2 regions of the Priestia sp. FSL P4-0332 genome follow, and region 2 is predicted to be linked to the other one. Evidence: a T-box and tRNA genes for the amino acid it is inferred to sense, from the RefSeq annotation. Region 2 holds a T-box; the other holds one or more tRNA genes.
What was found. A T-box is a leader RNA that pairs with one kind of tRNA and senses whether it is charged. The one in region 2 lies ahead of tyrS (tyrosine--tRNA ligase), so its partner is inferred to be a tRNA-Tyr.
Positions count from the first base shown of each region.

Region 1 (12,211 bases), 4.5 Mb from region 2:
TGTCATAGCTATGAATATTTACATAGGCTCGAATAAACGCTTCTTGGGCAGCGTCTTGCGCTTCTTCCCGGTTTCCTAACATTCGATAACATAGATGAAAAAGTTTATCCTTGTGATATTCTACTATGTCAGCAAACGCATCCTGGTCACCTTTTTTTACTTTTTTTATTTTTCTTTTTAATAATAAATCCATGTAACGGTTACCTCCGCCCATTGCGGGATAGTATATATACGTGTACTTTATCATAAAGTTTCACTTATGCTTAATTATTTTAACAAAAATTTGTCAAATACGTTTAAAAAGATCGTACGTAGGTTATGTAATTAGTATAGATGAAAAGAAGAGGAGTGGAAAGCTTGACTCATACAAAAGAGAACCTTTTGAATCAAATTGAAGAATGTAGAAATAACATGGTCACTCTTGCAGCAGAAAACCCTTTATCATCACTAACAGTAGTGAGAGTAAGTTCAGAGCTAGATGGTTTATTAAATGAATATGAAAAGTTTTTCTCTATATAAAGAAGCTCTCGAATCCGAACTAAGAGCTTCTTTTTTTTATCTTCATATATATTTCATGTACCTTTTGGTAGGTACTAATGTTTTATACTAATTTCTCTCCTAAAAGTGAGCCCATTAATGCAACAGCTACGGTAGCTGTTTTATTCCGTTCATCTAAAATAGGATTTACTTCCACAAACTCAGCAGAAGTGATTAGCTGAGATTCTGCTAACATCTCCATAGCTAAATGACTTTCTCTGTAGCTTATTCCACCGATAACTGGCGTTCCTACTCCAGGTGCATCATGTGGATCCAATCCATCTAAATCGAGTGATAGATGAACGCCATCTGTTTTATCACGCAAATATAAAATTGTTTCTTCCATTACTTTTGTCATACCCATTCGATCTATCTCATGCATCGTATACACTTTAATCCCTTTTTCCTTTATTAACTCTTTTTCTCCTTCATCTAAAGAACGTGCTCCGATAATCACAATATTTTCCGGCTTGACTTTAGGTGTATAACCACCAATTCGAGTCAATGCGTCGTCTCCTATACCTATACTTGCCGCCAATGGCATACCGTGAATATTTCCTGAAGGAGACGTATCTGCTGTATTCAAATCTCCGTGTGCATCATACCAAATCACGCCCAAGTTTTTATAATGACGACTTACTCCTGCTAGTGTTCCGATAGCGATGCTGTGATCTCCCCCCAGTACTAAAGGAAACCTTTTATTTGTAATAACATCACTTACGGTCTGAGCAAGCCTCTCGCTAGCATCTGCTACAGCTTTTAAATTCTTTAAGTTTGTATTTTCATCACTATGTACTCGTTCAGCTAAGGCAATTTCAATATTCCCTTTATCTTCTACACTATATCCAATATTCTCGATGCGTTCAATAACACCTGCATATCGTATCGCACTTGGCCCCATATCGACCCCTCGGCGAGTTTGACCTAAATCCATTGGTACTCCAATAATTGAAAGCTTATTCATAATATGTCCCCCCATCACAAATGTTGCTACTCTCCTATTGTAACGGCTAAATGAGCGATGGCTCAACTCGACACTTTTTTGAATATATATACAATTCTAATTTGTAGAAACTACATAAAAAAACCTTTAAGCAATTTGCTTAAAGGTTGTATGTTTATATGTATGGTGGAGCCTAGCGGGATCGAACCGCTGACCTCCTGCGTGCAAGGCAGGCGCTCTCCCAGCTGAGCTAAGGCCCCAATATCTTTTTTATATAGAAATGGAGCGGAAGACGAGGTTCGAACTCGCGACCCCCACCTTGGCAAGGTGGTGTTCTACCACTGAACTACTTCCGCTTATTAAAATGAGCCATGAAGGACTCGAACCTTCGACCCTCTGATTAAAAGTCAGATGCTCTACCAACTGAGCTAATGGCTCTCTATGGCTGGGCTAGCTGGATTCGAACCAACGCATGACGGAATCAAAATCCGTTGCCTTACCGCTTGGCGATAGCCCAATAAAAATGGTGGAGGGGGGCAGATTCGAACTGCCGAACCCGAAGGAGCGGATTTACAGTCCGCCGCGTTTAGCCACTTCGCTACCCCTCCAATATAAATGGTGCCGGCAAGAGGACTTGAACCCCCAACCTACTGATTACAAGTCAGTTGCTCTACCAGTTGAGCTACACCGGCACGGTGGTGGAGGATGACGGGATCGAACCGCCGACCCCCTGCTTGTAAGGCAGGTGCTCTCCCAGCTGAGCTAATCCTCCACTATTATGTAGATAAAAATAAATGGTGACCCGTACGGGATTCGAACCCGTGTTACCGCCGTGAAAGGGCGGTGTCTTAACCGCTTGACCAACGGGCCAGTTGGCTCCACAGGTAGGACTCGAACCTACGACCGATCGGTTAACAGCCGATAGCTCTACCACTGAGCTACTGTGGAATAATAAAAGCCTGGCAACGTCCTACTCTCACAGGGACAAAGTCCCAACTACCATTGGCGCTAAAGAGCTTAACTTCCGTGTTCGGTATGGGAACGGGTGTGACCTCTTCGCTATCGCCACCAGACATATTATATTATACATGATTTCCAAAAGAAAGCAAGACTTTTTTAAAAAGTTTTGTTCTCTCAAAACTAGGTAACAGTTTGCTGAGTAAAGCTTACGCTTTTAAAGTTTTGGTTAAGTCCTCGATCGATTAGTATCAGTCAGCTACACATGTCGCCACGCTTCCACCTCTGACCTATCAACCTGATCATCTTTCAGGGATCTTACTAGCTTGCGCTATGGGAAATCTCATCTTGAGGGGGGCTTCATGCTTAGATGCTTTCAGCACTTATCCCGTCCACACATAGCTACCCAGCGATGCCTTTGGCAAGACAACTGGTACACCAGCGGTGTGTCCATCCCGGTCCTCTCGTACTAAGGACAGCTCCTCTCAAATTTCCTACGCCCACGACGGATAGGGACCGAACTGTCTCACGACGTTCTGAACCCAGCTCGCGTACCGCTTTAATGGGCGAACAGCCCAACCCTTGGGACCGACTACAGCCCCAGGATGCGATGAGCCGACATCGAGGTGCCAAACCTCCCCGTCGATGTGGACTCTTGGGGGAGATAAGCCTGTTATCCCCGGGGTAGCTTTTATCCGTTGAGCGATGGCCCTTCCATGCGGAACCACCGGATCACTAAGCCCGACTTTCGTCCCTGCTCGACTTGTAGGTCTCGCAGTCAAGCTCCCTTGTGCCTTTACACTCTACGAATGATTTCCAACCATTCTGAGGGAACCTTTGGGCGCCTCCGTTACATTTTAGGAGGCGACCGCCCCAGTCAAACTGCCCACCTGACACTGTCTCCCGGCCCGATCAGGGCCGCGGGTTAGAATTTCAATACAGCCAGGGTAGTATCCCACCGACGCCTCCACCGAAGCTAGCGCTCCGGCTTCTCAGGCTCCTACCTATCCTGTACAAGCTGTACCAAAATTCAATATCAGGCTACAGTAAAGCTCCACGGGGTCTTTCCGTCCTGTCGCGGGTAACCTGCATCTTCACAGGTACTATAATTTCACCGAGTCTCTCGTTGAGACAGTGCCCAGATCGTTACGCCTTTCGTGCGGGTCGGAACTTACCCGACAAGGAATTTCGCTACCTTAGGACCGTTATAGTTACGGCCGCCGTTTACTGGGGCTTCGATTCAGAGCTTCTCCCAAAGGATAACCCCTCCTCTTAACCTTCCAGCACCGGGCAGGCGTCAGCCCCTATACTTCGCCTTGCGGCTTCGCAGAGACCTGTGTTTTTGCTAAACAGTCGCCTGGGCCTATTCACTGCGGCTCTCTCGGGCTATACACCCTACCAGAGCACCCCTTCTCCCGAAGTTACGGGGTCATTTTGCCGAGTTCCTTAACGAGAGTTCTCTCGATCACCTTAGGATTCTCTCCTCGCCTACCTGTGTCGGTTTGCGGTACGGGCACCTCCCGCCTCGCTAGAGGCTTTTCTTGGCAGTGTGGAATCAGGAACTTCGGTACTATAATTCCCTCGTCATCACAGCTCAGCCTTTATGATGAGCGGATTTGCCTACTCATCAGCCTAACTGCTTGAACGCGCATATCCAGCAGCGCGCTTACCCTATCCTACTGCGTCCCCCCATTACTCAAACGGCGGGGAGGTGGTACAGGAATATCAACCTGTTGGCCATCGCCTACGCTTTTCAGCCTCGGCTTAGGTCCCGACTAACCCTGAGCGGACGAGCCTTCCTCAGGAAACCTTAGGCATTCGGTGGACAAGATTCTCACTTGTCTTTCGCTACTCATACCGGCATTCTCACTTCTAAGCGCTCCACCAGTCCTTACGGTCTGACTTCACAGCACTTAGAACGCTCTCCTACCACTGACATCTAAGATGTCAATCCACAGCTTCGGTGATACGTTTAGCCCCGGTACATTTTCGGCGCAGAGTCACTCGACCAGTGAGCTATTACGCACTCTTTAAATGGTGGCTGCTTCTAAGCCAACATCCTGGTTGTCTAAGCAACTCCACATCCTTTTCCACTTAACGTATACTTGGGGACCTTAGCTGGTGGTCTGGGCTGTTTCCCTTTTGACTACGGATCTTATCACTCGCAGTCTGACTCCCATGGATAAGTCTTTGGCATTCGGAGTTTGACTGAATTCGGTAACCCGTTGGGGGCCCCTAGTCCAATCAGTGCTCTACCTCCAAGACTCTTACAACATGAGGCTAGCCCTAAAGCTATTTCGGAGAGAACCAGCTATCTCCAGGTTCGATTGGAATTTCTCCGCTACCCACACCTCATCCCCGCACTTTTCAACGTGCGTGGGTTCGGGCCTCCATTCAGTGTTACCTGAACTTCACCCTGGACATGGGTAGATCACCTGGTTTCGGGTCTACAACCACATACTAAACGCCCTATTCAGACTCGCTTTCGCTACGGCTCCGCCTTATCAGCTTAACCTTGCATGGGATCGTAACTCGCCGGTTCATTCTACAAAAGGCACGCCATCACCCGTTAACGGGCTCTGACTACTTGTAGGCACACGGTTTCAGGATCTCTTTCACTCCCCTTCCGGGGTGCTTTTCACCTTTCCCTCACGGTACTGGTTCACTATCGGTCACTAGGTAGTATTTAGCCTTGGGAGATGGTCCTCCCAGCTTCCGACGGAATTTCACGTGTTCCGCCGTACTCAGGATCCACTCAAGAGGGAACGAAGTTTCAACTACAGGGTTGTTACCTTCTTCGACGGACCTTTCCAGGTCGCTTCATTTACTTCGTTCCTTTGTAACTCCGTATAGAGTGTCCTACAACCCCAAGAGGCAAGCCTCTTGGTTTGGGCTAATTCCGTTTCGCTCGCCGCTACTCAGGAAATCGCATTTGCTTTCTCTTCCTCCGGGTACTTAGATGTTTCAGTTCCCCGGGTCTGCCTTCAATATCCTATGTATTCAGATAAAGATACTGTTCCATTACGAACAGTGGGTTTCCCCATTCGGAAATCTCCGGATCAAAGCTCACTTACAGCTCCCCGAAGCATATCGGTGTTAGTCCCGTCCTTCATCGGCTCCTAGTGCCAAGGCATTCACCGTGCGCCCTTTCTAACTTAACCATTAGCGAATAAATGGTACAACATAATGTTGTGTTATTTATTGGTTTGATTAAAGAAAAGTTTCACTTTTCCTCAGCAATTACTGTTATCTAGTTTTCAAAGAACAATCGCAACCAAAATTCTTCTTATTAGATAAGAAGAAAGTAGTGTGCTTTCTATAATTGAGAGATTGAACTCTCAAAACTGAACAAAGTGTCAAAACGTACGTCATGTAAAAATCCTTAGAAAGGAGGTGATCCAGCCGCACCTTCCGATACGGCTACCTTGTTACGACTTCACCCCAATCATCTGTCCCACCTTAGGCGGCTAGCTCCTTACGGTTACTCCACCGACTTCGGGTGTTACAAACTCTCGTGGTGTGACGGGCGGTGTGTACAAGGCCCGGGAACGTATTCACCGCGGCATGCTGATCCGCGATTACTAGCGATTCCAGCTTCATGTAGGCGAGTTGCAGCCTACAATCCGAACTGAGAATGGTTTTATGGGATTGGCTTGACCTCGCGGTCTTGCAGCCCTTTGTACCATCCATTGTAGCACGTGTGTAGCCCAGGTCATAAGGGGCATGATGATTTGACGTCATCCCCACCTTCCTCCGGTTTGTCACCGGCAGTCACCTTAGAGTGCCCAACTGAATGCTGGCAACTAAGATCAAGGGTTGCGCTCGTTGCGGGACTTAACCCAACATCTCACGACACGAGCTGACGACAACCATGCACCACCTGTCACTCTGTCCCCCGAAGGGGAACGCTCTATCTCTAGAGTTGTCAGAGGATGTCAAGACCTGGTAAGGTTCTTCGCGTTGCTTCGAATTAAACCACATGCTCCACCGCTTGTGCGGGCCCCCGTCAATTCCTTTGAGTTTCAGTCTTGCGACCGTACTCCCCAGGCGGAGTGCTTAATGCGTTAGCTGCAGCACTAAAGGGCGGAAACCCTCTAACACTTAGCACTCATCGTTTACGGCGTGGACTACCAGGGTATCTAATCCTGTTTGCTCCCCACGCTTTCGCGCCTCAGCGTCAGTTACAGACCAAAAAGCCGCCTTCGCCACTGGTGTTCCTCCACATCTCTACGCATTTCACCGCTACACGTGGAATTCCGCTTTTCTCTTCTGCACTCAAGTTCCCCAGTTTCCAATGACCCTCCACGGTTGAGCCGTGGGCTTTCACATCAGACTTAAGAAACCGCCTGCGCGCGCTTTACGCCCAATAATTCCGGATAACGCTTGCCACCTACGTATTACCGCGGCTGCTGGCACGTAGTTAGCCGTGGCTTTCTGGTTAGGTACCGTCAAGGTACGAGCAGTTACTCTCGTACTTGTTCTTCCCTAACAACAGAGTTTTACGACCCGAAAGCCTTCATCACTCACGCGGCGTTGCTCCGTCAGACTTTCGTCCATTGCGGAAGATTCCCTACTGCTGCCTCCCGTAGGAGTCTGGGCCGTGTCTCAGTCCCAGTGTGGCCGATCACCCTCTCAGGTCGGCTATGCATCGTTGCCTTGGTGAGCCGTTACCTCACCAACTAGCTAATGCACCGCGGGCCCATCTGTAAGTGATAGCCGAAACCATCTTTCAATCATCTCCCATGAAGGAGAAGATCCTATCCGGTATTAGCTTCGGTTTCCCGAAGTTATCCCAGTCTTACAGGCAGGTTGCCCACGTGTTACTCACCCGTCCGCCGCTAACGTCATAGAAGCAAGCTTCTAATCAGTTCGCTCGACTTGCATGTATTAGGCACGCCGCCAGCGTTCATCCTGAGCCAGGATCAAACTCTCCGAAGAAATGTTTGACTTGCTCAATTTAAAAAATAAAAATTAACGTTGACGTTTGTCGCTTTGTTCAGTTTTCAAAGTTCAACCGCCGCTCTTGAGCGACTTTTTTATATTAACAAGTTGTCTTTCATTTGTCAACAACTTTTTCAATATTTTATTTCTGATGAATTGCGATTGTTTTCCAATCACTCATCAGCGACATTTAATAATTTAACATCTATACTATATAAAGTCAACACTTTTTGAAAAGTTTTTTTCATTTCATCAAAAAACCTTATTTACTTCCCTGCTTTCACCGAACCTTAGCAAGATCTTTGAAAGGATTTGATACTTCTCTTGAATGTTTCGTTCAAGAACTACATGATTCAAACTTTGTTGAAAAGCAACGTTTGTTCTCTTCATTTCTTCTCTAAGTAGTGCTTCTAACTCTAAACACTCCACCTGATTAAATAAACAAATTTTCATTGATTCACCTGCTTTTTGCGACATTGATTCTCAAACATCAAAATAAAATCACTTCTTCTTTTCCTTACCTGTTATTAATTGTAGACAAAACGCATACAAATTAGACAAGTACTACTTATTAAATGAGGTGACAAAATGAATATGTTTTATACTATTCGAGCCAAAAGAATCAAACAAACAATGCTTATCGTAGTTGCTGCGTTTTTTACAAGCTTTTTTCTCTATGCTCAGCAGACGTTTCACTTTCCCGTGTTTTCAACAGATAACGGTCCAAGAGCTGTTTATAAGGCGGATGACAAAAATCAGGAAGTTGCTCTTACATTTAACATCAGCTGGGGAGATGAAAGAGCTATTCCCATTCTGAATGAACTAAAAAGACAGCATATTGAACATGCTACTTTCTTTTTATCTGCTTCATGGGCTGAGCGTCATCCAGATATTGTAGAGCGCATTAAGAAAGAAGGTCACGAAATTGGCACAATGGGCTATGACTATACTTCTTACACAAGCCTAGAACCTAATGAGATTAGACAGGATCTTGCAAAATCAAAGAAAGTCTTTGATTCACTAGGCCTTAAAGATGTTCACCTTCTTCGTCCTCCTAACGGGCAATTTAATAAAGACATCTTAAAATTAACGGCAGATATAGGATATACTACTGTTCACTGGAGCATTGATTCTAAAGACTGGACAAATCCAGGGGTTGAAAAAATTGTCTCGAATGTTACAAAGCCTTTAGACGGGGGGGATATTATATTGCTGCACGCGTCTGACTCCGCTCAACAAACAGCAAAGGCTATTCCATATATCAAGAATTCATTACAAAATAAAAAAGTCTCAAACGTAAGTGTTTCAACATTAATTTCAAATTCAAAAACCCAAGTAAAAGATATACGCTGAGATCTATTTCCACTGCATATGGAAAGCAAAAGCAGACAAATATGCTATTTGTCTGCTTTTGCTATTCTTGCGTGCGTAAGAAGTTTGGGCAAAATAAGAAGTTGATACATATTACAAATTAGAAGTGGAAACAACATAAGGTAAAGCCAGCTTTCTTCGTTCGTTCGCAGCGCTGGGAACCATTCAATTGTCGTTACAACAATCATAAAAAACAGCGCTGGTACAAAAGCCTCTTTATTCGTCTGCTTTTTCTTTGCATACGCCACTAATAACCCCACCGCTAACAAGAAAACGCTTAACAAAATATACTTGCCTATGCCTTCTCCCGGTTGTTGAAAGAACTTATATCGAAAATAAGCAACGTCAAATAATACAAATAAAACAAATACAATTTGAACCGATTTCCAAAGTGATGCAGATTTAAAAATTCCCAACCCAAATCGGTGAATAGTTAAATATGCAAAAAAACCCATTTGGCTAATTAAACTAAAAATAAACCCTACGCCTACGAGCCATGTTAAAACAGCAACAATTTCTCCTATCTTTCCTTGTTGAAATAAGTGACCGTATTCCCCCCAGCGCACCGCAAACCCAACAACAGCTGTACTTATACCCCCGACAGCTAACGTGGTTAGAAATAGACGAACCCAATTTCGACTATTCACTTCCATCTCCCCCATAAGTTACAAAATTGTACCTTTTCATAAATTGTACCAATCACGTTTTGAAAAATCTAGAGCTCTTTTATGAATAAAAAACCTTGATTATCTCATATTAAGCGTAAGCATATTAGGAAAGGAGCTCATTACTATGAAAAAGCGACTCATGCTCCTCATTTATATAGGAATGTGTATGCTTTTAGCTACAGCCTGTGCACCGCAAGATGAAGAGAACAATGGTATGGATTATGATCAAACAAAGAAAATGGTTGTTGATATTTTAAAAACAGATGAAGGAAAAAAAGCAGTCGAGGCAATTATGAAAGACCCTTCTGTTAGACAAGATATTTTAATGGATCAAAACGCGATAAAAGATACAATTTCTCAAACCCTAGTATCAGATAAAGGCGTGGAATTTTGGAAAAAAGCCATGGATGATCCGAAGTTTGCTGAAAGCTTTGCTAAAAGTTTGGAAAAAGAAAATAAGACGGTCATCAAACAACTGATGAAAGATCCTGAATATCAAGGAATGCTTCAAGATGTTTTAAAGGATCCGGCTATGGAAAAAGAAGTACTGACTGTTTTAAAGAGTAAAGAATATCGCACTTATTTACAAAAGATTATGACCGAAACGTTTGATAGCCCTCTTTATCAATCTAAAATTCAAGACATTCTTTTGAAAGCTGCTGAAGAAACACAAGGTGGACAAAAACAAAGCAGCGACGACGGTGGTTCTTCTTCCTCTGGATCTGATTCAGGCGGAGAACAGCAACAGCAGTGATTAAATACGCATCTCATATGAGGTGCGTATTTAATTATGTCATTTATTTTTATTAAAAAACCTAAATGACTTCTTTATATTTTTTAATACTTAGTATTTTTATTGGAATTGTAAACTTTAATTCTTAGCTTTATGGTAAAATATTAGAAATTAACACAATCGTTTTATAGCAAAAGGAGGGAATTTGATGGAATTTCGCGTTATTAAAACGTTTCAAACCATTGTTCGTTTAGGAAGCTTTCAATTAGCCGCTGAATATTTAAAGTACTCTCAGCCTACCATTACGCTGCACATTCAAAAGTTAGAATCCGAACTAGGATTTAAGCTTTTAGAACGAGGAAAAAGCATTAAACTTACTGAAGCAGGTAAAATCTTTTACGAGCGGGCAAATATTTTACTAAAGGAATATGAATATCTAAATAACACCTTAAAGGATTATTCAACAGGCGAAGCTGGCACGATCCGTATAGGTGCTGCGGAACCTACAGCAAGCAGTCGACTGCCTTCCATTCTCTCATTATTTAAAAAAAGATATCCCAACACAGAAATTAGCTTACTCGTTGCAGACGAAAAGCACCTTCATCAACATATACGCAATCAAGAAATTGATTTCGCGATTGGCACTGTCTCAGAATCGTTCAGAGATATAGAATTTGAGGCATTACTAACGGAAAAACTTGTGCTGCTACTACCATTCAATCATGCTCTAACAAAAAGAAAAACAATCTTTGCAAAAGATTTAATACACGAAACGCTGATTACAGCTGGGCAATCTTCCGTTCAAAAGAAAATTGAGCAGCTACTCTTTGAGCGAACAGGCCAGCTGCCTGCTAAAGTCCAGTTAGGCACTATTAGCACACTTCAGCATTTTGTAAAAGAAAACTTAGGAATAGCCGTTGTTCCACAAATAAGCGCAACTCTTCCGCCAGATCAAGTGGTGGTTAAAACAATTCATGACTTGCATGACGGGCCTGCAATCGGCATTTTAAAGCACCAGTCTCACACCGTAAGTACAGCTGGAAAAACATTTTTAGCTCTCTTAAAACAAAACCTTGCATTTGATTTAAAAAAGGCGCAGATTGAACTCTCTGTATAATAACAAAAAGCACGCGCTCGAACAGCGCGTGCTTTTTGTTATTTTCCTGTTGCTGCTTTTTCATTTTCGCAAATAAATGCAATCTTGCTTGCAATCTCTCCATATATTTTACCTAAACGATGCGATTCATCGTAAATGGAAGGTGCAAAATCTTCTTCATTCCAGTCGGGCTGACTTAACGGAAGCTGTCCTAAAAGCTCTGTCTGAAGTTCCTCAGCAAGTTTTGGACCTCCGCCTTTACCAAATACATACTCTTTTTCCCCTGTTAGCTGGCTTTCAAAGTAGGCCATATTTTCTACAACTCCAATTACCTCATGATCAGTTTTCAAAGCCATAGCACCCGCTCTAGCTGCAACAAATGCGGCTGTAGGATGTGGTGTCGTAATAATGACTTCTTTACAAGCAGGAAGCATGGAGTGAACGTCTAATGCGACATCACCTGTTCCGGGAGGTAAGTCTAGTAAAAGATAATCTAATTCTCCCCATTCAACTTCTGTAAAAAAGCTCGTCAACATTTTTCCAAGCATAGGTCCTCGCCAAATAACGGGTGAATTATCTTCTACAAAGAAGCCCATGGAAATAACTTTTACTCCGAAACGGTCAACTGGAATAATCTTTTCACCTTCTACTACAGGACGCTGTGTGATTCCCATCATATCTGGGACGCTGAATCCATAGATGTCAGCATCAATTAAACCAACTTTCTTTCCTAAACGAGCTAGAGAAACGGCCAAGTTAACAGAGACTGTTGATTTACCAACGCCTCCTTTACCGCTGGCAATAGCAATAAATTCAGGTGCATTCGGACTAGTTAGTAAGTTGCCAGTATTCGGTTGCTCAGCGCGGTACTGCTGAAGTTCTTCAGGCGTAAACTCAACAAATCGCAGTCCAACCGACTGTACACCTGCTTTTTTTAATTCTTCTACAATCGTGCCTTGAAGGCC
Region 1 covers NZ_JBBOUA010000001.1:149,151-161,361, reverse strand. Annotated here, with positions in the region: gene sigW (RNA polymerase sigma factor SigW) at 1-193, opposite strand, end outside; gene MKY06_RS00955 (aspartyl-phosphate phosphatase Spo0E family protein) at 358-519, shown strand; gene rocF (arginase) at 602-1,501, opposite strand; tRNA gene MKY06_RS00945 (tRNA-Ala) at 1,665-1,740, opposite strand; tRNA gene MKY06_RS00940 (tRNA-Gly) at 1,762-1,836, opposite strand; tRNA gene MKY06_RS00935 (tRNA-Lys) at 1,846-1,918, opposite strand; tRNA gene MKY06_RS00930 (tRNA-Gln) at 1,923-1,997, opposite strand; tRNA gene MKY06_RS00925 (tRNA-Tyr) at 2,005-2,088, opposite strand; tRNA gene MKY06_RS00920 (tRNA-Thr) at 2,097-2,172, opposite strand; tRNA gene MKY06_RS00915 (tRNA-Val) at 2,177-2,252, opposite strand; tRNA gene MKY06_RS00910 (tRNA-Glu) at 2,276-2,350, opposite strand; tRNA gene MKY06_RS00905 (tRNA-Asn) at 2,354-2,428, opposite strand; rRNA gene rrf (5S ribosomal RNA) at 2,438-2,553, opposite strand; rRNA gene MKY06_RS00895 (23S ribosomal RNA) at 2,663-5,598, opposite strand; rRNA gene MKY06_RS00890 (16S ribosomal RNA) at 5,824-7,375, opposite strand; gene MKY06_RS00885 (hypothetical protein) at 7,631-7,831, opposite strand; gene pdaB (polysaccharide deacetylase family sporulation protein PdaB) at 7,967-8,731, shown strand; gene MKY06_RS00875 (KinB-signaling pathway activation protein) at 8,776-9,396, opposite strand; gene gerD (spore germination lipoprotein GerD) at 9,542-10,171, shown strand; gene MKY06_RS00865 (LysR family transcriptional regulator) at 10,359-11,267, shown strand; gene MKY06_RS00860 (Mrp/NBP35 family ATP-binding protein) at 11,306-12,211, opposite strand, start outside.
Region 1: it encodes a tRNA-Tyr, which carries the amino acid that the T-box ahead of tyrS (tyrosine--tRNA ligase) is inferred to sense. The anticodon was not compared.

Region 2 (12,211 bases):
CCCCACCTTATAAATGAATTTATGAGCATCATACATAAAGCTGAGCACTCTTTTTGTATGGAAACGGTCAAACCATGTAAACTTAAGAGTAAGTACAGAAAGGGTGAAAAAAATGAAAAAAATTTCAACAGTTGAAGAGTTCGAACAAGTTGTAAAGGAAAACAATCGCTTTTTATTTTTAAAACACAGTACAACGTGTCCAATTAGTGCAGCTGGTTATGAGGCATTTTCAGCATTTGCTTCTAGTCATGAAGACATTCCTTCTTATTATCTTCATGTCCAAGATTCACGTGATGTATCTAACTATATTGCTGAGACGTATGAAGTGAAGCATGAATCACCTCAAGCGCTTCTGTTTGAAGATGGAAAAGTAAAGTGGCATGCTTCTCACTGGAACATTAACGAAGACGAATTAGCGAAAAACGTAGCTCACTAATCGAAAAAGTATTTTAGTAAAAGAAAAATCCGAACATTAATCGTTCGGATTTTTTCATTGGCGGGGTGAACGTAGGTTTACTGTATGGAGCTGCTTCTAGCGGTAGATTGGAGGGCAAGACGAAGACTCCTGCGGGAAAAGCGAAACAGGTGAGACCCCACAGGAGCGTAAGCGACGAGGAGGCTCAGCGGCCGCCCGCGAAAAGCGAAGTCTTGCACAGAAATCAACAGCGGTATGACACGCAATCCATAATAGATTGTTTATCCCATTTGTTCGCCTTTAGATTGGAGCGATTTAGCTATGCCTCAACCTCTTTTTTTTATAAGCTGATTGCGGTTTCATCCGCTTTTTCGTACAATAGATGTAGTTTAGCACATAAAAGCAGAGAAGCCCCTTACATATATCCTCCATCATCTATCATCTTATGTAGTAACCCTGCTAAACGGATTTTTTAAAATCAGTGAAAGGGTGGACGTACATGACGAATTCAGATCTTCAGCATTTGCGATCTCAAATTGACGAAGTAAATATGAAACTGTTAAAGCTTATTAATGAGCGAGGCGAGCTTGTTCAAGAAATAGGAAAGTTAAAAGGAATGCAGTCAACCAAACGTTTTGATCCCGTTCGTGAACGAGCAATGCTTGATGCGATTTTAAGCAAGAATGAAGGACCGTTTCAAACGTCTACGCTTCAACATATTTTCAAAGAGATTTTTAAAGCTCATTTAGAGCTTCAAGAAGATGATCATCGTAAAGCACTTCTTGTATCCCGTAAAAAGAAGCGGGAAAATACAATTGTTACGGTAAAAGGACAAACAATTGGTGACGGACTTCAGCGTTTTGTAGCAGGACCTTGTTCCGTTGAAAGCTATGAGCAAGTAGCAGCCGTAGCAAAAGCCGTAAAGCAGCAGGGCGTGCGGATGCTTAGAGGCGGAGCCTACAAGCCAAGAACATCTCCTTATGATTTTCAAGGCCTTGGCTTAGAAGGATTGCAAATTTTAAAAAGAGTAGCTGACGAATACGATTTAGCCGTTATTAGTGAAATTGTCGACCCGGCTGATATTGAAACAGCTGTAGAATACGTAGATGTGATTCAAATTGGTGCTCGTAATATGCAAAATTTTGAGCTGTTAAAAGAAGCGGGTGCGGTGAAGAAGCCTGTCTTATTAAAGCGAGGCTTAGCCGCTACGATTGATGAGTTTATTAATGCTGCTGAATACATTGTTTCAAAAGGAAATGATCAGCTGATTTTGTGTGAACGAGGAATTCGTACGTATGAGCGAGCAACGCGAAATACGCTGGATATTTCAGCTGTTCCCATTTTAAAACAAGAAACTCATTTACCTGTTTTAGTCGACGTCACGCATTCAACGGGAAGACGAGATTTACTTGTTCCAACGGCTAAAGCAGCTCTTGCCATTGGGGCAGATGGAATTATGGCAGAAGTTCATCCAGATCCTGCGGTAGCACTTTCTGATTCAGCTCAGCAAATGGATATCCCGCAATTTACAGAATTTATGAAGCAGCTAAAACCTATATGTAACTTAAATTTATAAAAAAACGTAAAAATGAAAAATTCGTATACTTTTATGACAAGTTTGAGGCACTTAATGGTTTCAAGCTTGTTTGCCTTTCGTTATAATAAAGATAAGCGAAATTATCACGTATTTTGAAAACAGTCGATAACTTTTGTCAAAATAGGAAAGAATAAGTGCAAATCCAAAAAACAAGAATTTATGAAATTCTCGTGAAACTTGTCGGAAAAAGGCGGTAAATACGTTGCGATGAAGCACATAGTATCGTATAGTAGTTACAGATATTCGCTATCATTCTGTGATTGCATATGATATAAATTCGCGATTCACTTTTTTTATTTACTTAATATACACCGTCTTTTACATTGTTACATATAAACTGGTAAAATTGTCTTTGCCACGTAATAATAAGGGCATAACAGGAATGATTTAGATGCATACAGGGTATCTAAGCTGTATGTAAGAGTGAAGGAGCTAGAAATAGCCATTCTATAAAGGAAGATGGATTTATATACGTAAATACAAGAAATGAAATAAGGATAAAATAAACGAAATGTTTTTCGATAAGGAGTGTTTGTTGTGAACGTAACAATTTATGATGTAGCAAGGGAAGCAAGCGTGTCGATGGCAACGGTTTCTCGTGTGGTAAACGGAAATCCAAATGTAAAACCATCAACTAGAAAAAAAGTATTAGAAACAATTGAAAGACTAGGCTATCGTCCGAACGCAGTAGCGCGTGGATTAGCAAGTAAAAAAACAACGACAGTAGGAGTTATCATTCCTGATATTTCAAATATTTTCTATGCAGAATTAGCGCGTGGAATCGAAGATATTGCAACGATGTACAAATATAATATCATCTTAAGTAACTCCGATCAAAATCAAGATAAAGAACTTCACCTTTTAAATAACATGCTTGGTAAACAAGTAGACGGAATCATCTTCATGAGTGGGAATGTAACGGAAGAACACGTAGAAGAGCTAAAAAAATCACCGGTTCCAGTTGTACTTGCAGCATCAATCGAATCAACTAACCAAATCCCATCTGTAACTATTGATTATGAACAAGCAGCTTTTGATGCAGTGCAATCACTAATTGACAGCGGTCATAAAAATATTGCATTCGTTTCAGGTACGTTAGAAGAACCAATCAATCATGCGAAAAAAGTAAAAGGGTACAAGCGTGCTCTTACTGAAAGCGGATTGCCTGTACGTGATTCTTATATTGTAGAAGGAGACTACACGTACGATTCAGGTATTGAAGCGGTTGAAAAACTATTAGAAGAAGATGAAAAGCCAACTGCTATTTTCGTTGGAACGGATGAAATGGCATTAGGCGTTATTCACGGGGCACAAGATCGTGGGTTGAATGTACCAAACGATCTAGAAGTTATCGGTTTTGATAACACAAGACTTTCAACAATGGTTCGTCCTCAGTTAACATCTGTTGTACAGCCAATGTATGATATTGGTGCAGTAGCGATGCGTCTCTTAACAAAATACATGAACAAAGAAACGGTAGACAGCAGCATTGTACAGCTTCCTCACCGCATCGAGTTCAGACAATCAACAAAATAATACCTGTGAATGAATAAGAACGAATCCAAAGTTCAGACACGGGGAGATAGAATATGAAAAAAATTGATATGCTCACACCTATAGGGATACTAATTGGTATCTCTATGGTTGTGTTTGGGGTTATTTCAAGTGGAGGAATGAGCGGTTTTTTAGCTTTTATTGATGTACCATCGATTTTAATTGTACTGGGAGGCGTTTTTGGTACGCTGTGCGTGAGTTTTCCTTTAAAACAATTGAAAAATATGGGAAAAGTAGGGAAACAAGCGTTTCAATCTAAAGAAATAAACGTAGAAGAAATTGTAGGAACATTTGTACATTTATCGGAAAAAGCGCGTCGAGAAGGACTTCTATCGTTAGAAGCAGAGCTTGAACAAATCGATGATTTATTTGTGAAAAAAGGTATTTTGCTAGCCATTGATGGAGTAGAACCGGAAATGATTCGAGAGCTGCTTGAAGCTGAAATAGCTGCATTGGAAGAAAGACATGCGAGAGGTCGAAGTATGTTTGAAAAAGCAGGCGATTATGCCCCCGCTTGGGGAATGATTGGGACGCTCGTTGGGCTAGTGCTAATGCTTAAAAGCCTTAATACCCCTTCATCGCTTGGGCCTAACATGGCAATTGCTCTTTTAACGACTTTCTACGGGGCGCTGCTTTCAAACTTGTTTTTTCAGCCAATCGCAGCTAAATTAGCTGGTAAAACGGAGCATGAGCTTTTTGTTAAAGAAGTGATTATTGAAGGTGTCATCGGCTTGCAGGCGGGTCAAAATTCTCGCTTTGTGCAAGCAAAGCTAAAAGTATTTGCCCCTGTTGAAAAACGAAAGCTGGAAGAAAAGAGAGAACACGTTCGTGAAGCGTAGAAGAAAAAGGTATTCGGCACAGTCGCCAAAATGGATGGTAACATTTGCTGATTTGGTGACGTTAATATTAGTTTTTTTTATTTTACTATTTTCAATGTCTAGCGTGGATAATCAAAAGTTTCAGACCGTTGTCAATTCGCTTACAAGCGGTGGATCATTAGCTTCTGTAGAAAAGAGCCAGCAGTCTCAAAAGCTGGATAGCATTTTAGCGAAAGTGCAGGACTACCTGAAGGAAAATAAGCTTCAGAATGTCATTACTGCTAAGCGAGATGAACGCGGGGTTGTGCTTATTTTACAAGAACAGGTGCTGTTTGAAACAGGACAAGCCGACATTTTGAAAAAAGGTACCCCTTTTCTGGATGAATTAGGAAGGTTATTCAGTACTATTCCAAATGATATTAAAGTAGAAGGTCATACCGACAATCGACCCATTCACACCTATCGTTATCCATCTAATTGGGAACTATCGGCAGCGCGTGCTAGCGGCGTCATACGTTATTTAACGAACCATTTTTCTCTTTCTGCTAACCGCTTTGAAGCACTTGGATACGGAGATACAAAGCCGCTTGTTCCGAACACGTCTAATGGCAATCTACAAAAAAATAGGCGCGTCGAAATTATTATTTCAGATCCCGAAGCACAGTGAAAAAGGCCATACACTTGTATAGCCTTTTTTAAGAATGAGATGTATGAGAACGAATAGGATAAAGAGCGCGCTCAAGAGTTTGAGCGTTTTTTTCTGTTATTTCTGGTTTTCTTGGAATTGGCTGATAGATATTAGGTTCATCATCCCACTTTGTGCAAACGGGGTGAGGCGATACTTTTGTCCATTTTTCAAGCCATGACAGAGGAAGCATGCCTTCTGCCTTTCGTTCAATCATTTCAAGCCAAATGAATGACCAAGCCCGAGGAACAACCCGCCAAATATCATAACCTCCTCCGCCAACCGCAATCCATCTTCCCTGACAGTATTCATGGGCAATTTCATGAGCAATTTTAGGAATCTCACGGTATATTTTCGTGGTGCCGCATAAATGAGTGAGCGGATCGTAATAATGAGAATCGGCTCCATTTTGTGTCAAGATAACATCTGGTTTAAAAAAAGCAGCTACTTCTTTTAAAGAGGTCTTATAAACGTCGAGCCAAGACTCATCTTCCGTATAAGCATCAACAGGCACATTAAATGAATAACCATAGCCTTCACCGTGCCCGCGTTCGTTAACGTTTCCCGTGCCTGGAAACAAGTAGCGTCCCGTTTCATGAATGGAAAGAGTACAAACGGAAGGGTCGTCATAAAATGTCCATTGCACCCCGTCACCGTGGTGAGCATCTGTATCGACATAGAGAACACGCGCGTTGTACTTTTGCTGCATATATTTGATGGCTACCGCGCTATCGTTATAAATACAGAAGCCGGAAGCTTTTCCTCGAAAGCCGTGGTGCAATCCTCCTCCTAAATTTAGAGCATGCTTAGCTTTTCCAGTCATCACATAATCTACAGCAGTAAGTGTACCCCCAACTAAAAATGCACTAGCTTCATGCATGTTGGGAAACATAGGTGTATCTTCTGTTCCAAGACCAAAATCTGCTGCTTTTTCAACAGAAAGCTCGCCGCTTCCTGCTAATTTTACCGCTTGAATATAGCTAGTATCATGGACAAGCTGAAGTTCTTCATCAGATGCCATCCGCGGTAATACAATATCTTGATTGCCTAAAGCGCCAAATTCCCGTAACAGTTCATATGTTAGTTGAACACGAAGCTGGTTAAACGGATGATTATTGCTGAATTTGTACGAAAGAATATCATCTGAATAAATAAATACAGCATTACTAGTCATTACGTCATCTCCGGTAATTTAGGCCACAACACCTCATAGCCGTTTTCTTTTAATGTATTTATACTAATCAATGGATTAATAGCTTGAATGCGAAGCACAAGGATTTTATATCGTTCATCTACATCAGGGTAGACGAGTACGCTTAAGATGTTTGTTTTCTTTGAACCAAAAAGGGATGTAACTTCAGCGAGCACGCCAGCCTTATTTTCTACTTTTATTTCAATTTGTGAACCTGGCTTATTGGTGCCGGTAAGCTGAATAAACGTATGTAATAGATCTCTTTCGGTAACAACGCCTACTAACCGCTTGTTTTTTGTGACGGGAATACAACCGATTTGATGTTCATAAAAAATACTTGCAATTTCTTCAACAAAATCAAGAGGGTGAGCTGTAATGACTTCTTTTTGCATAATCATCCGCACGGGTTCGGATAGAAGAGCAGATGTATAAGTATTATCTAAAATAGATGGACTTGCATCTCTTACGTCTCGATCAGAAATGATGCCAACTACGTGATGAAGGTCATTAACGATAGGAATATGTCTAATCTTATGTGTATCTAAAAGTTTCATAGCTTCAGCAATCGTATGGTCGGGGGTTAAGGTAACGAGATCAGTTTTCATCATCTCTTCAACAATCATCAGACACAGCTCCTTTTCTTAAAGGTCAGCTTAATACATAAAGCGATTTCGAAAGCGCAGGCTATCAAATTCTTGTATGCTTTCTTGAGGTACTCTGCTCCCGATTCTTACCATCAAACAATTAGCAGGGTGGGAGCTAATCTCCGGATCATCTGTGGCAAACCACGTCAGTCCGCCTTTATTCATCATTTTCTCCATAATTTTGCGGTAATCCCACACATTTAGCCCTGTTCCTTTTAAATCCCAATGCCAGTAGTATTCTGTCGTAATGACAATATAATCTTCCATTGCATCATCCATCATAGATACGATAAGCAAGTTTTTACCAACAGCGTAGCTGCGAAATGGAGCGGCTACCTCTATAGCTCCTAATTCGATTAAATTCTCCATATTTCCTTCCGACCATCGTTCTAGAGGATCGGGATATAAAAAGGTTACATAACCAATGATTGTATGATGATGGCGAGCAATAATGATTCTACCTTCAGGCAAGTTGGCAATCTCGATCAATGCTTCTTTTTGCTGTTCAGGTGGACGAAAGGCCGTTAGTTGCTCATGAAAATCAAGTTGTTGCAAGGTCTTGGAGGAGACAGGTCCTTCAATAACAATTGCTCCGACAGCGGTTTTTAGTTCTTTCATATTGTATGTTTGGGAATGTTTCACATGAATCACCACCTTCAAGCAGTCTTATCTGTATTATAATACAAAAAAAACTTTATATTAAAGCGTTTTCAAAAAATTAAATAAAAGAAAAGGAGTTTTTTAAAATATATAGAATAGAAAATTAAAAGAGATTCTTGTTAATTCGACACTTGTATAACAAAGGTTGTCATATAACAAGGGAGACTATTATCCCAATTCCGACAAATAATTTTTATAAAATTGTGAAAAGTCTATTTTTGTTATATAATAGGTTTGTAAATTTTATACATAAGGGGGAGTTTGTGATGAAGGTGGAAGCGCTTCCTGTAATTGAAGGGGTATACAACTTACAGGACTATGATAAAACGTATCAAACCTTTGACTGGTCACAAGTGGAGAAGGAATTTTCATGGCATGAAACAGGTAAACTAAATGCAGCTTATGAAGCAATTGATAAGCACGCAAACTCTACGCGTAAAAATAAAGTTGCGCTTTATTATCGAGATGCGCAGCGCAATGAGAAATATACATTCAAAGAAATGAAAGAATGGTCAAACAAAGCCGCAAACGTGCTAAAACAAACAGACGTAGAAAAAGGAGATCGCGTGTTTATCTTTATGCCTCGCTCTCCGGAACTTTATTTTGCGTTGTTAGGCGCGGTAAAGCTTGGCGCTATTGTTGGGCCTTTATTTGAAGCGTTCATGGAAGGTGCAGTAAAAGATCGTTTGCAAGACAGTGATGCAAAAGTGTTAATTACAACGCCTGAATTGCTGAGCCGCGTTCCGGTGAAAGATTTGCCAGCTTTAAAACACATTCTCCTTGTAGGGGAAAATGTAGAAGAAGAAGGCATTCAACTAGATTTTCTGAAGCGATTAGAAGCGGCGAATAAAGAGGTGGAAATTGAGTGGGTAGATAGAACAGATGGTATGCTGCTTCATTATACATCAGGTTCAACTGGCAAACCAAAAGGCGTACTTCATGTTCACAACGCAATGCTTCAGCACTATCAAACTGCAAAGTGGGTACTCGACTTAAAAGATGACGATGTGTATTGGTGTACAGCAGATCCCGGTTGGGTAACGGGGACTTCTTATGGGATTTTTGGTCCTTGGCTTGCTGGAGCAACCAATGTGATTGTAGGAGGACGATTTAGTCCAGATGCATGGTATCAAGCACTTGAAGATTTTGGCGTAACGGTTTGGTACAGTGCACCTACAGCTTTTCGAATGCTAATGGGTGCTGGTGATGACTTAGTTAAACGCTATGATTTAAGCAATCTCAGACATGTATTAAGTGTGGGAGAACCGTTAAATCCTGAAGTGGTACGCTGGGGAATGAAGGTGTTCCAAAAACGTATTCATGATACGTGGTGGATGACTGAAACTGGCGGTCAGACGATTTGTAATTATCCGTCTATGAAAATTAAGCCAGGATCTATGGGGAAACCAATTCCAGGTGTACAAGCAGCAATCGTTGACGATCAAGGACAAGAGCTTCCACCTTATCGAATGGGTAACTTAGCAATTAAAAAAGGCTGGCCATCTATGATGCATACGATTTGGAACAACAAAGAAAAGTATGAGTCATATTTTATGCCAGGTGATTGGTACGTATCAGGTGATTCGGCGTATATGGATGAAGACGGTTATTTTTGGTTCCAAGGCCGAATCGATGATGTTATTATGACGGCAGGAGAACGCGTGGGTCCATTTGAAGTAGAAAGCAAGCTTGTTGAACACCCTGCTGTAGCAGAAGCGGGTGTTATTGGTAAGCCTGACCCTGTGCGCGGGGAAATTATTAAAGCATTTATCGCACTTAGAGATGGGTATGAATCTTCAGATGAACTGATTGAAGATATTCGTCAATTTGTGAAAAAAGGGTTAGCTGCTCATGCAGCCCCGCGTGAAATCGAGTTTAAAGATAAGCTACCTAAAACACGAAGTGGTAAAATTATGCGTCGCGTTTTAAAAGCGTGGGAATTAGATTTGCCAACGGGCGATTTGTCAACGATGGAAGACTAAGGAGTAAATGTTTCAATCTTTGTAGGGAAAATAAGTGATTTTTATAAAGTTCAAACAGCCAGCTGTTTGAACTTTTTTTTGGACTTGAATTTTAAAATGAAATCATTCATAATTGTGGGGTGTAAACTTTTAAATAAAATAAACTGCAGTGATAGGAAGAAGTAATACTTGTCTCCCTGTTTAAGAGAGCTGATGGTTGCTGAAAATCAGTACATAGACAAATATGAAATACGTCCTTGAGCATCTTTTGTGAACTTACAGTAGCAAAAGACGGGTAGACCGTTACATCATTTAAGTGGGAAATAATTTATTTCCAAATAGGGTGGTACCGCGATATTTTCGTCCCTTCTTTTTTAAGAAGGGGCGTTTTTTATGTTGTTCAACAAATTGTAACGAGCAATTAGATAAAGGAGAGAATATATAACATGGATATTTTACAAGATCTTGAGTTTCGAGGGCTCATTAACCAACAAACGGATGAAAAAGGTTTAAGTGAACTTTTGAGTAAAGAGTCTGTTCGTTTGTACTGCGGATTCGATCCGACAGCCGACAGCCTTCACATCGGCCACATGCTTCCTGTTTTAATTTTACGTCGCTTTCAACAAGCTGGACACCAACCAATTGCATTAGTTGGTGGAGGTACGGGTCTTATTGGAGATCCAAGCGGTAAAAAAGCAGAGCGTACGTTAAATGAAAAAGAAACGGTTGCCATGTTTAGTGAGCGTATTAAAGGTCAGCTTTCACGCTTCTTAGATTTCGAAGAAGGTGAAAATGCAGCAGTTATTGCAAATAACTATGACTGGATTGGCTCATTAGATGTTATTACATTCCTACGAGATATCGGTAAAAACTTTGGTATTAACTATATGATGGCAAAGGATTCTGTTCAATCTCGTATCGAATCAGGCATTTCATTTACGGAATTTAGCTACATGATTTTACAGTCATACGATTTCTTGAATTTATACCAAACATATAACTGTAAGCTTCAAATTGGCGGCAGCGACCAATGGGGAAATATTACGGCTGGCTTAGAATTAATTCGTAAATCAGAAGAAGATGCAAAAGCATTTGGATTAACAGTTCCGCTTGTAACAAAAGCGGACGGGACGAAGTTCGGTAAAACAGAAGGCGGAGCAATTTGGTTAGACCCTGAAAAAACAAGTCCGTATGAATTCTACCAATTCTGGATTAATACAGATGATCGTGATGTTATAAAATATTTAAAATACTTTACATTCTTATCACACGAAGAAATTAATGAATTAGCAGCTTCTGCAAAAGAAGCTCCTGAAAAACGCGAAGCACAAAAAGCACTAGCGGCAGCGATGACTACGCTTGTACACGGTGAAGAAGCTCTTGAGCAAGCAATTCGTATTTCGCAAGCTTTATTTAGCGGAAGTATTTCAGAGTTAACAGCAGAAGAAATTAAGCAAGGATTCAAGGATGTTCCTTCTTACACGCATACAGGTGAAGATATTGGTTTAATTGATTTACTTGTAGAAAGTAAAATTTCTCCTTCTAAACGTCAAGCACGTGAAGATATTTCAAACGGTGCGATTTACTTAAACGGTGAGCGTGAACAAGATTTACAAAAAACAGTAGGTGCAGAAGACCGTATTGAAGGTCAATTCACAGTGATTCGTCGAGGCAAGAAAAAATATACCCTTATTCAATACGCATAAAAAAAAGGCCGAAAGGCCTTTTTTTATATATAGACAGCAAAAAAGCCGCTCCATAAGGAACGGCTTTTTACTATTAACGAGAGTAGAACTCTACGATTAGTGCTTCGTTGATTTCAGCAGATAATTCAGAACGCTCTGGTAAGCGAGTGAATGTACCTTCTAATTTCTCAGCGTCTACTGTTAAGTAGTCTGGTACGAAGTTGTTAACTTCAAGCGCTTCTTTCACGATTGAAAGGTTGCGAGATTTTTCGCGAACACCGATCACTTGACCAGGTTGTACACGGTAAGATGGGATGTCAACGCGTTTACCGTCAACTAAAACGTGACCGTGGTTAACTAATTGACGAGCTTGACGACGAGTGCGTGCAAGACCCATACGGTATACTAAGTTATCAAGACGAGCTTCTAAAAGAATCATGAAGTTCTCACCGTGCTTACCAGTTAATTTACCAGCAGCAACGAATAAGTTACGGAATTGACGCTCAGTTACACCATACATGTGGCGTAATTTTTGCTTTTCTTGTAATTGTAAACCGTACTCAGAAATTTTCTTACGTTGACCTGGGCCGTGTGGACCTGGAGCGTAAGGGCGTTTTTCTAATTCTTTACCTGTACCACTTAGAGAAAGACCTAAGCGACGAGAGATTTTCCAACTTGGACCTGTATAACGAGCCATGATGACTCCTCCTTGTTTGTGTTTTTATTTTATGCAAAACAAAAACAGACACATTCTAGCGATATGCTCATTTTGTTTTCATGTACCATCGCTCTAGCAGCAGAGAGTTACACGATACACCATCTTGTTAAAAGAATTGCTACTTCTGTAAAACAATCTTTTAATGAGGAACAAAATGAAAAAACATAAAGAAGATTGTATAAGCTGCAATATTTCACACAACGAGTATTATAGGTGTTTCCTCGTATAAAGTCAAGGAAGATTGAAGATTAAAAGAATGTAAAAGAAAGGATATATTCTTTT
Region 2 covers NZ_JBBOUA010000001.1:4,675,319-4,687,529, reverse strand. Annotated here, with positions in the region: gene ytxJ (bacillithiol system redox-active protein YtxJ) at 113-436, shown strand; gene MKY06_RS24535 (bifunctional 3-deoxy-7-phosphoheptulonate synthase/chorismate mutase) at 915-1,991, shown strand; gene ccpA (catabolite control protein A) at 2,550-3,548, shown strand; gene motP (flagellar motor protein MotP) at 3,602-4,405, shown strand; gene motS (flagellar motor protein MotS) at 4,395-5,051, shown strand; gene MKY06_RS24515 (acetoin utilization protein AcuC) at 5,080-6,243, opposite strand; gene MKY06_RS24510 (acetoin utilization AcuB family protein) at 6,243-6,884, opposite strand; gene MKY06_RS24505 (hypothetical protein) at 6,915-7,547, opposite strand; gene acsA (acetate--CoA ligase) at 7,832-9,547, shown strand; T-box leader at 9,687-9,897, shown strand; gene tyrS (tyrosine--tRNA ligase) at 9,973-11,232, shown strand; gene rpsD (30S ribosomal protein S4) at 11,306-11,908, opposite strand.